DNA from 3 places in the Rhodococcus sp. NPDC059179 genome. Region 3 is predicted to be linked to each of the others. Evidence: riboswitches for the same ligand, from Rfam matches in the RefSeq annotation. Region 3 holds a riboswitch; each other region holds the start of a gene.
The links. Region 3 has a riboswitch for cobalamin ahead of ACFXMV_RS07265 (ABC transporter substrate-binding protein). Riboswitches for the same ligand answer to the same signal wherever they lie in the genome.
Positions count from the first base shown of each region.

Region 1: linked by a shared signal. The riboswitch ahead of ACFXMV_RS04900 (CbtB domain-containing protein) and the one ahead of ACFXMV_RS07265 (ABC transporter substrate-binding protein) in region 3 are both predicted to bind cobalamin.
Region 2: linked by a shared signal. The riboswitch ahead of cobN (cobaltochelatase subunit CobN) and the one ahead of ACFXMV_RS07265 (ABC transporter substrate-binding protein) in region 3 are both predicted to bind cobalamin.

Region 1 is NZ_JBHZBV010000001.1:1,040,671-1,043,869, reverse strand. It holds gene ACFXMV_RS04910 (alpha/beta hydrolase) at 1-724, shown strand, start outside; partial or broken gene ACFXMV_RS04905 (glycosyltransferase) at 771-1,131, opposite strand; cobalamin riboswitch at 1,250-1,379, shown strand; gene ACFXMV_RS04900 (CbtB domain-containing protein) at 1,405-1,599, shown strand; gene ACFXMV_RS04895 (CbtA family protein) at 1,590-2,390, shown strand; gene ACFXMV_RS04890 (hypothetical protein) at 2,554-3,003, shown strand; gene ACFXMV_RS04885 (DsbA family protein) at 3,000-3,199, opposite strand, start outside.
Region 2 is NZ_JBHZBV010000002.1:178,179-181,377, forward strand. It holds gene cobN (cobaltochelatase subunit CobN) at 1-1,724, opposite strand, end outside; cobalamin riboswitch at 1,761-1,898, opposite strand; gene cobG (precorrin-3B synthase) at 1,918-3,069, shown strand; gene ACFXMV_RS05805 (precorrin-8X methylmutase) at 3,088-3,199, shown strand, end outside.
Region 3 is NZ_JBHZBV010000002.1:494,042-497,240, forward strand. It holds gene ACFXMV_RS07260 (FecCD family ABC transporter permease) at 1-226, opposite strand, end outside; gene ACFXMV_RS07265 (ABC transporter substrate-binding protein) at 298-1,302, opposite strand; cobalamin riboswitch at 1,411-1,561, opposite strand; gene ACFXMV_RS07270 (TIGR02611 family protein) at 1,552-1,929, opposite strand; tRNA gene ACFXMV_RS07275 (tRNA-Val) at 2,094-2,165, opposite strand; tRNA gene ACFXMV_RS07280 (tRNA-Gly) at 2,430-2,501, shown strand; tRNA gene ACFXMV_RS07285 (tRNA-Cys) at 2,526-2,596, shown strand; tRNA gene ACFXMV_RS07290 (tRNA-Val) at 2,598-2,669, shown strand; tRNA gene ACFXMV_RS07295 (tRNA-Gly) at 2,751-2,822, shown strand; tRNA gene ACFXMV_RS07300 (tRNA-Val) at 2,852-2,926, shown strand; gene ACFXMV_RS07305 (metallophosphoesterase) at 3,099-3,199, shown strand, end outside.

The DNA of each region.
Region 1 (3,199 bases), on a different contig from region 3:
CGACCTCGACAGCCACGACGCGGTGTGCCGATTTCTCGCGGAACGGGCGGGCGTCCGTGTCGTCGCCGTCGACTACCGACTCGCCCCCGAGGCACCCTTCCCCGCCGCGGTCGACGACGTCGAGGCCGCGTACTCGTTCGTGACAGCCAACGCGGCCGCCCTTGGCATCGACCCGGACCGCATCGCCGTCGGCGGCGACAGCGCGGGCGGAAACCTCTCCGCGGTGCTGGCCCAGCGCGCGGCGCGCGGGGAGGTCGGGGTCCCGCCTGCATTCCAGCTGCTGGTCTATCCCGCGGTGGATTTCGCCGTGAAGCGGCCAAGCCGGTCGACCTTCGCGACGGGATTCATCCTCACCAAACGCTTCATGGACCTCGCCGAGAACAGCTACGTGCCCGCCGGGGCGGATCGGACGGACCCGCTGCTATCCCCGATCTACGGCGATCTTGCCGGTCTGCCACCGGCCTACGTGGTGACCGCAGGGTTCGACCCGTTGCGCGACGAGGGCGACGCCTACGCCGCGAAGCTCCGCGAGGCCGGGGTCGACGTGCAACACGTCCGCGAGCCCGGGCTGATCCACTCCTTCGCGAACATGGTGGGGGTCGGCCGTTCGGGTCCCGAGGCGATGGGCCGGGTCGCGGCCGCGCTGCGACGGGCCCTGACCACCCCCGCGGTCAGTTCCCCGCCAGCACCGACAGCATCCCGTCAACCGACGCCGACCAGCTGAACTGCTCGGCCCGCAGCCGCGCCGATTCGCGGCGGGCACCGGCCGACCCCCTCGCCGTGTGCCGCAAGGCCTCTCGCCTGGGTCCGTCTCCCGCGATCACCAGCCGGATGTCCTGACCCTGCGCCACGAGAGAGCGGACCGCGTCGATGCTGCGATCGACCTGCTTCTCCACCGACAACCGTCCGCAGTGCAGCAACAGCCGTTGTGACGGCCGCGCGTAGCGGAAGCGCCGCCAGCGTGATCCGCAGGACCCCGCTCGCCATCACCTCCTCCGCGTCACGCTCGCCGGGGACGACCAGGACCACCTCGTGCCCGCGGTCGCAGTAGCCGGCGCCCCAGTTGTGCAGCGCGGTCCGCAGCCCGCCCGATCGGGGACCGTAGAAGTTGGCCAGCTGCACTATTCGCACCGACCCATCGATCACTGTCGGCGCAACGGTCACGTCAACTCTCGCCGCCCGCCCGATGAAGTGCGCGCGAACGTCTCGGCCGGCCGGGACGCGCCGACGCATTGACACCACCGTCGTGTCAGTGCGACAGTGCGCTGGTAATAGCGATGGTTGACGGGAATCCGGTGAGAGTCCGGAGCGGTCGCGCCACTGTGTTCGAGGCACACCCTCGACAGCCAGATACCGGGGCCATCGCATGGGCTTTTAGGGGACGCGGAATCCCAGGAGGAACCAATGGCACTCGTACACACCCCCAGCACGGCGACCGATTCGGTCGGCATCGCGATGATCATCGCGGGCGTGGTCCTGCTCGCGATGCTGACCCTCTACCTGGTCGGTTTCGATCAGGGTGCGGTCTCGCGCACCGGCATGTACATGCACGAACTGATGCATGACGGTCGCCACCTGCTGGGCCTGCCGTGCCACTGACCGGAACCTTCAAGAACCTCCTCATCCGCGGCCTGCTGGCCGGCTTCGTCGCCGGCCTGCTCGCAGGAGCCGTCGCGTTCGTGATCGGTGAACCGCACATCGACGCGGCCATCGCGATCGAGGAGTCGGCGGCGGCCCCGACGGAGGCGCACGGGCACGACGCAGGCACGACCGAGGCCGCGACCGGCGGGCATTCGCACGGAGACTCCGAGGAACCGCTGGTCAGTCGCGACGGGCAGCGGTTCGGCCTGTTCCTCGCGACCACCCTCGCGGGCCTGGCCCTCGGTGCCCTGTTTGCCGCGGTCGCGTACTACGCACGGCGCGTCAGCGGCCTGTCCGGCCCGATCCTCGCCCTCGCGCTCGCCGGCCTCGGCTGGCTTGCTGTCGAGGCGGTGCCGTTCTTCAAATACCCGGCGAATCCACCCGCGGTCGGCGATCCGGAGACCATCAACAACCGCACCCTGCTCTGGCTCGCCACGGTGGTGCTCGGTCTCGCGGCGGTGGCGATCGCCGCGTACGTGGCGAAGGTCCTGGCGGCGAACGAGTTCCTGACCGTCCGGATCGCGGCGCCACTGCTCGCCTTCCTGGCGGTCGTCGGCATCGGATACCTGGCGCTCCCGGACATCGACGAGGTCGGCCCGGACTTCCCGGCCAGCCTGCTGTGGGACTTCCGGATCTCGTCGCTGACGATCCAAGCCACGCTGTGGCTGGCGCTCGGCCTCGGGTTCGCGTTCCTCACGGAGCGGTCGAACCGGCTGACCTCGCAGGCGGATTCACTCACGGCGCGCTAGAGGCCACAGCGCCGCTCGACCTCCCGAATGTCACATTGGTTCGACTGAGTTGAACCAATGTGACATTCGGGAGTATCGGCGGCGGGCTAATACCGTGGGGGGAGCCCGGATTCACGCCACGGGGTGATGCGCGACTCGGCGCCGGGGCGGCAGGCTCGCAGCCATGACCGCCGCCGAAGTCCGCACCCGCCCTCCCCGTCAGGTGGAACTCTCGTTCACCCTGCTCTGCGTCGCCTTGCTCGCCGGGGTCGTCGAGGCGATCGCCCAGGCGGCCCGCGTGTTGGAGGGCGCCGACGCGAGTCCCGCGGCCGTCGGAGCACAGGGCGCGATCCGGCTGGCGGTCTACGGCGCGGTGCTCGCGCTCGCCGTCGCGATGCGGCGCGGATCGAATCCCGCCCGGCTGACCCTGCTGATCGGCCTCGGGACGGTGGGGATCGGGTCGCTGGTCGTCGAACCGGCGGCCTGGCTGTTGTCGGCGAACGGATTCGACGCCGCAGACGTCACGGTCGCGGCGATCGTCATCGCTGCGGCCCGGACCGTCCACCTGATCGCGGTGGTCGCCGGGCTCGCGCTGCTGCTGGGAGCCGACGCCCGACGGCACTTCGGTCGTTAGACCGCGCAGGAGTCGTCGGCGCAGCTCGCGTTGTCGTCGCCGCCGAGCGAGACGATCGCGCCGGACTGCGCGTAGGCCTGCTCGAGCAGCTGGGTGAACACCTCGACGGGCTGCGCGCCCGAGACGCCGATCGCCCGGTTGGCGGCGAAGAACGGCACGCCGGTCACGCCGAGCAGACGCGCCTCCTCGATGTCAG
Region 2 (3,199 bases), 320 kb from region 3:
CGCTTGGCCTGGGTGCCCTCACCCGGATCGTTCACCAGGAACGGATAGATCAGCGGCAGGTCGCCGAGCGCCGCATCAGTGCCGCAGGACGCGGACATGCCGAGCGTCTTGCCTGGCAGCCACTCGAGGTTTCCGTGCTTGCCGAGGTGCACCACCGCGTCGGCGCCGAAGCCGCCCTCGTCCTGTCGGGCGGCCAGCCAGCGGTAGGCGGCCAGGTAGTGATGGCTCGGAGGCAGGTCCGGATCGTGATAGATGGCAACGGGATTCTCGCCGAACCCGCGGGGCGGCTGCACCATCAGGACCACGTTGCCGACCTTCATCGCGGCGATGACGATCTCGCCGTCGGGGTCGGCCGACCGGTCCACGTACAGCTCGCCCGGTGCAGCACCCCAGTGCTTCTCGACGCCCTCGCGGAGCTCCTGCGGCAACGTGGCGAACCACTGCCGGTAGCGGGCCGCGGAGATGCGGATCGGGTTGCCCTCCAACTGCTCCGCGGTCAGCCAGTCGGGGTCCTGCCCGCCTGCCGCGATGAGCGCATGGATCAGCGCGTCACCGTCCTGGGCGGCCAGACCGGGCAGTGCGTCGTCTCCGTCGACCGGCCCGAGATCGTATCCGGCTGCCCGCATCTCGGTGAGCAACGCGATGGCGCTCGCGGGAGTGTCCAGGCCGACGGCGTTGCCGATGCGGGCGTGCTTGGTGGGGTACGCGGAGAGCATCAGCGCGATCCGCTTGTCGGCGAGTGGGATGTGCCGCAGCCGCGCGTGCCGCACCGCGATGCCCGCGACCCGGGCCGCCCGCTCCGGGTCGGGCACGTAGGCGGTGAGGCCGTCGGCGTCGATCTCCTTGAACGAGAACGGAACCGTGATCAGCCGGCCGTCGAACTCGGGCACCGCGACCTGCGTCGCGACGTCCATCGGGGAGAGCCCGTCGTCGTTGGATTCCCACGCCTCGCGGCTGCTGGTCAGGCACAGGCCCTGCAGGATCGGCACGTCGAGCGCGGCCAGCTCGGTGACGTCCCAGGCCTCGTCGTCCTCCCCCGCCGACGCACTCGCGGGCTTGGTGCCACCCGCGGCGAGCACGGTCACGACCATCGCGTCGACCGTGCCGAGGATCGCGAGCAGCTCCGGCTCGGCGGTCCGCAGCGAGGCGCAGAAAATCGGCAACGCCCGCGCGCCGCGCTCCTCGATCGCCCGGCACAGCGCCTCGACGTACTCGGTGTTGCCCGCCAGGTGCTGCGCCCGGTAGTACAGCACCGCCACGACCTGTGAGTCCTTTTGGTCCGCAGCGGGGCCAGAAGGACTCACGGGGGCGAAGCCCCACGTCGGGGTGTGCACCGGCGGCTCGAACCCGTGCCCGGTGAGCAGGACGGTGTCGGTGAGGAAGTGGTGCAGCTGCAGCAGGTTCTGCGGGCCGCCCTCGGCCAGGTAGGAGTGCGCCTCGGCGGACACGCCGCCGGGCACCGTCGAGTGCTCCATCAGCTCGGCATCGGGGGCGAGCTCGCCGCCGAGTACCACCGTCGGCAGGCCCGCGGCGAGGACGGCGTCGAGGCCGTCCTCCCAGGCGCGGCGACCGCCGAGGATGCGCACCACCACCATTTCGACCCCGTCGAGCAGGCCCGGCAGGTCATCCACCAGGAGCCGGGACGGGTTCGCCCAGCGGTACGCGGCGCCGCTCGCTCGGGCACTGAGCAGATCGGTGTCGGACGTCGACAGCAGCAGGATCACGGGTATGGCCTCCTCGGGGTTTTCGCGCCCCATTCGGTTCGAAACGGCAGCGGTGGAGGGTCTGGCTTCCCGGGCCCGCAGCAGCGGGCGGTCGGGTGACAGTGGCGCGACCGCACCGGATTCTCACCGGTTTCCTCTCGAGCTGCCGCAAGCGCCGCTGATGCTACCGGTGCCGGGACGTAACCTGGTGACGATGCCCGCTGAACAGACCACACCCGACCGGTCCCGCCCCGACGCCTGCCCCGGAGCCCTCCAGGTGCACCAGGCGGCGGACGGCGCGCTGGCCAGGGTGCGGCTGCCCGGCGGGTTCCTCGAACCCACCCAGCTTCAGGCGCTGGCGGAGGCGGCCCGCGAGCTCGCGGCCGGCGAGCTGGAGCTCACCTCGCGCGGCAACGTGCAGCTGCGCGCGGTCACCGATCCCGGCCGGTTCGCGGAGCTGCTGGCCGAGATCGGCCTGCTCCCCTCGGCCACCCACGAACGGGTCCGCAACATCCTTGCGAGTCCCCTCTCCGGGCGGATCGGTGGACTCGTCGACGTCCGCGACTGGGTGCGCGACCTCGACCGCGGCCTCTGCGCCGACCCCGCGTTGGCGCAGCTGCCGGGCCGGGTGATGTTCTCCCTCGACGACGGACGCGGCGACGTCTCCGGGCTGTCCGCGGACCTCGGGCTGCATGCCGTCGGCGCCGATGACGTGGCGTTGGTCCTGGCAGGCCGGGACTCCGGTGGCCGGATTGCCGCGTCGGACGGGGTTCCCGTGCTGCTCGAGGCCGCCCGGCACCTGCTCGACATCCGCGGGGACCGGTGGCGGCTGCACGAGATCGACGGCGGCGCCGAGCAGATCCTGAAGCGCCTGGGCCTGCGCGACGCGGCGCCCGTCGACCTGCCCCGCGGCGACACCGGACCGATCGGCTGGCTCGACCACGACGACGGCGGCGTGACCCTCGCGGCGGGCCTCGCGCTTGGGACGATCACCGCGCGCACAGCAGAGTTCCTGGCCGCCGTCGACAAGCCGTTGGTCGTCACGCCCTGGCGGTCGCTGCTGCTGTGTGACCTCGACGAATGGACCGCGGAACAGGTGGTTCGGGTGCTCGCGCCGATGGGCCTGATCTTCGACGCCGCCTCGCCGTGGCTGCAGGTCAGCGCCTGCACAGGAAGCCCCGGTTGCGCCAAGTCCCTCGCCGACGTCCGCGGCGACCTCGGTGCGGCCATGGAGGCCGGGGAGCTGCCGGCCGAGGGCAGGCAGCACTGGGTGGGCTGTGACCGCAAGTGCGGCAGGCCGAGTGGAGAGGTCACCGACGTGGTGGCCACCGGCGACGGCTACCGGGTGGACCGACCGACTCGCTGACCCCATATCGTGTGGCGCATGACCGACTACATCCGCGACGGCGCCGAGATCTACCGTCAGTCCTTCGCCACCATCAGGGCCGAGGCGGACCTGGACCGGTTCCCGGCGGACGTGTCGCAGGTGGTGGTGC
Region 3 (3,199 bases):
GATTGCGCGTGACCGCCTGGGCGAGCGCGCCGCCGACCGCGAGGGCGGCCCCGACGACCGCCGCGGTGAGCGCCCGCGGCAGCCGGGAGTCGATCACGATCCGCTCACGCGCCTCGGACCACCAGGACACGAAGACCCCGCCGCTGAGCCGGTGCCCGACGATCGCCCACACGTCGCCGACCGGTATCCGGACCGAACCGAACGAGACGGCGAGGGCGATCGACATCAGCAGGGCCGCGACGAGCCCGGCCAGGAGCAACGGCAGCGTCAGCCGGGGTTCGACGCGGACCGCGGTCGTCATCCCTTGCCGCCGAACACATCAGGGTGCAACGCCCTGGCGATCGTCTCGACCGAGGTGACCATCCGCGGGCTCTCGAAGAAGTCGTCGAGCGGCACCACGATGATCCGGTCGTTGCGGACCGCGGGCGTCGCCGACGCGATGGGCTGGCTGCGCAGGTACGCCAGCTTCTGCGCCACGGGAGCGTTGCCGTAGTCGAGCACGACAATGGCCTCCGGTGCGCGCTCACCGACCGTCTCCCACGTCGTCGTCGTGTAGGGCTTGCGACCCTCGGACGTGATGTTTCTGGCACCGGCGTACTCGGCGATGAGATTGCCGATCCCCACCCCGCCGATCGACAGCGGTTCCGCCTCGCCGCCGTCGTAGAAGAACGTGGGTACCGGCTGGGCGCCAGCTGCGGCGAGGGCCGACCGGACCCGTTCGAGGGGCTCGGTGACGCGACCGGTGAGCGCCGCGGCCTCCGTTTGAGCGCCGAGCAGCTCACCGAGCTGAGCGAAGTCGTTCTCCAGCAAGCCGATCGACGGGAAGCCGTTACCGCAATACTCGGAGAACAGGAACGTCGCGATGCCCTCCTTCTCCAGCTCGTCCCTGTCGCGCCCCTCCTTGGGGTCGAAGGCGCTGCGCATCCCGCCGACGACGAGATCGGGTTCGAGATCGCGAATCTGTTCGGCCGAGGGGTACTCCCTGGCAAGGCTCGGGATCTTCCGGAACTGTTCCGCGGTCTCCGGCAACGGGTTCGACTCGCCGTACCCCATTCCGACGATCCGGTCACCGACGCCCATCAGGATGAGCGTCTCGGTGACGTGGTCGTTCATGGAGACGATCCGTTGCGGCGGTGCGTCGAACGTGGCGGGGCGCTCACAGTTGGTGATGTGCACGGGTTGCGCGAAGGCCGAGGCCTCCGCACGCTCGGCGCCGGCGTCACCCTTTGAGCAGCCGGTGAGCGCGAGGGTGAGAACGAGTGCGACCGAAGCGATTCCGCGTCGCTTACAGGTGGGATTCAAGGCAGACCTCTGGTTCTTGGGTCGCCGAAGACGGTTCCAGCGCGAAGGGCCCCGCGCAATGTCGGGTGCCGCCCCACTGGACTTTCCGTTTCGTAGACCACGACGAATGGGAGTCTCATGACGATCGGCAGGTAATCGGGCTTGTCGCGTATGCGATCTACCGTTGCGGGTCAGCGCCGGATTTTGACCGGACTTCCCCTGCGCGAAGGTCAGTAGTGCTCCTGCAGTATGCACGAGCACCGGCGGAGCTCAGAGCGGGCTCTCCAGCAACGGGTGCTCGATGCCGATCCAGCCGCCGATCAGCCCGAGAGTGCCGAGCACCCACAGGGTTCCGATCACGATGGCGAACGTCAGGAACGCGGACAGCGCCTTGACCACCACCGACTGGCGGGCGAACCAGGCCATGAACCGGTCGTAGCGCTCCCGGGCGAACCGCAGCAGCCGGTGCGCCCAGGCGAACTCCGAGGCGAGAATGCCGAGCCCGGCGAACACGATCAGCCAGCCCGGGCCCGGATACGGGATCGCGATGATGCCGACGGCGAGGACGAGACCACCGATCACTCCGACGCAGATCCGGTAGGCCAGGTTCAGTCCGGGACTGCCCGCGATGCGTCGCCGCAGGCGCATCCATCGATTCTCAGTCGTCGGCACGCGGCCAACACTACCGAGGGCCGGCCCCAGGCGCCGGAGGCCGAACCACTGCCCGCCAGGCCTCGACGGCCAGAAGCCCCACACACACAGGCACAAGAAAAAGGGCCGCCGCGAAACTCTCGCGACGACCCTTGTCTTTGTGGTCCCGGCTGGGATCGAACCAGCGACCTTCCGCGTGTGAAGCGGACGCTCTCCCACTGAGCCACGGGACCTCAGCCGCGCGCTGAACTCTCGCGGCCGGACGGGATGGAACATTAACACGACTTCCGCGGAAGTGAAAAACCGCCTATGTACCCGCCCCCGCCGCCCGCTGCGCCTGGCCTGCGAGCGACTCGAGAAGGCCCTCCGGCCCAGGCAAAGCCCACCACCCGATCGACGTTTCCGCCACTGAGCTGGCGATTTGTGACTACACACCCCGTGGGCTAATGTTTCATCTCGCACCACGGAGGCAGCAACGCAGCCCCCGGAAGTGCAATGCGGATGTAGCGCAGTGGTAGCGCATCACCTTGCCAAGGTGAGGGTCGCGGGTTCGAATCCCGTCATCCGCTCTCGAGGTTGGACTCGACCTTGACGGTGGAGTGGCCGAGTGGTGAGGCAACGGCCTGCAAAGCCGTGCACACGGGTTCGATTCCCGTCTCCACCTCGCGCGATTAGCTCAGCGGGAGAGCGCTTCCCTGACACGGAAGAGGTCACTGGTTCAATCCCAGTATCGCGCACGAAGAAAAGGCACCCGGTCGGGTGCCTTTTCTGTTCGCACTCTCGGACCTGCACAATGGGTCCGGAAGGGCATGCACAATGCGGATGTAGCGCAGTGGTAGCGCATCACCTTGCCAAGGTGAGGGTCGCGGGTTCGAATCCCGTCATCCGCTCGAGATAGGCCGGACAGATCCGGCATCCCGCGCGATTAGCTCAGCGGGAGAGCGCTTCCCTGACACGGAAGAGGTCACTGGTTCAATCCCAGTATCGCGCACCAAATCGAAAGCCCCGGCCGGGTAGGCCGGGGCTTTCGTCGTATCGGGGCAGCGGCGCACACCCAGGCTGAACACCGGATGAACTCCGTCTCGGGTCCGGCATGTCGAGTTGAACGCCTGTCCACAGTCGGGTTTGCTTCTGCGGATCCCGTACCGATACGACCCCGAGGACCCGTGATGGAGTTCAACCGCATCGATCGCCGTCGGTTCCTGGCCGGCGCTGCCGCCGCGGCCGCCGCCGCTCCACTGGCCGCAACGGCGCCGTCGGCCGCGGC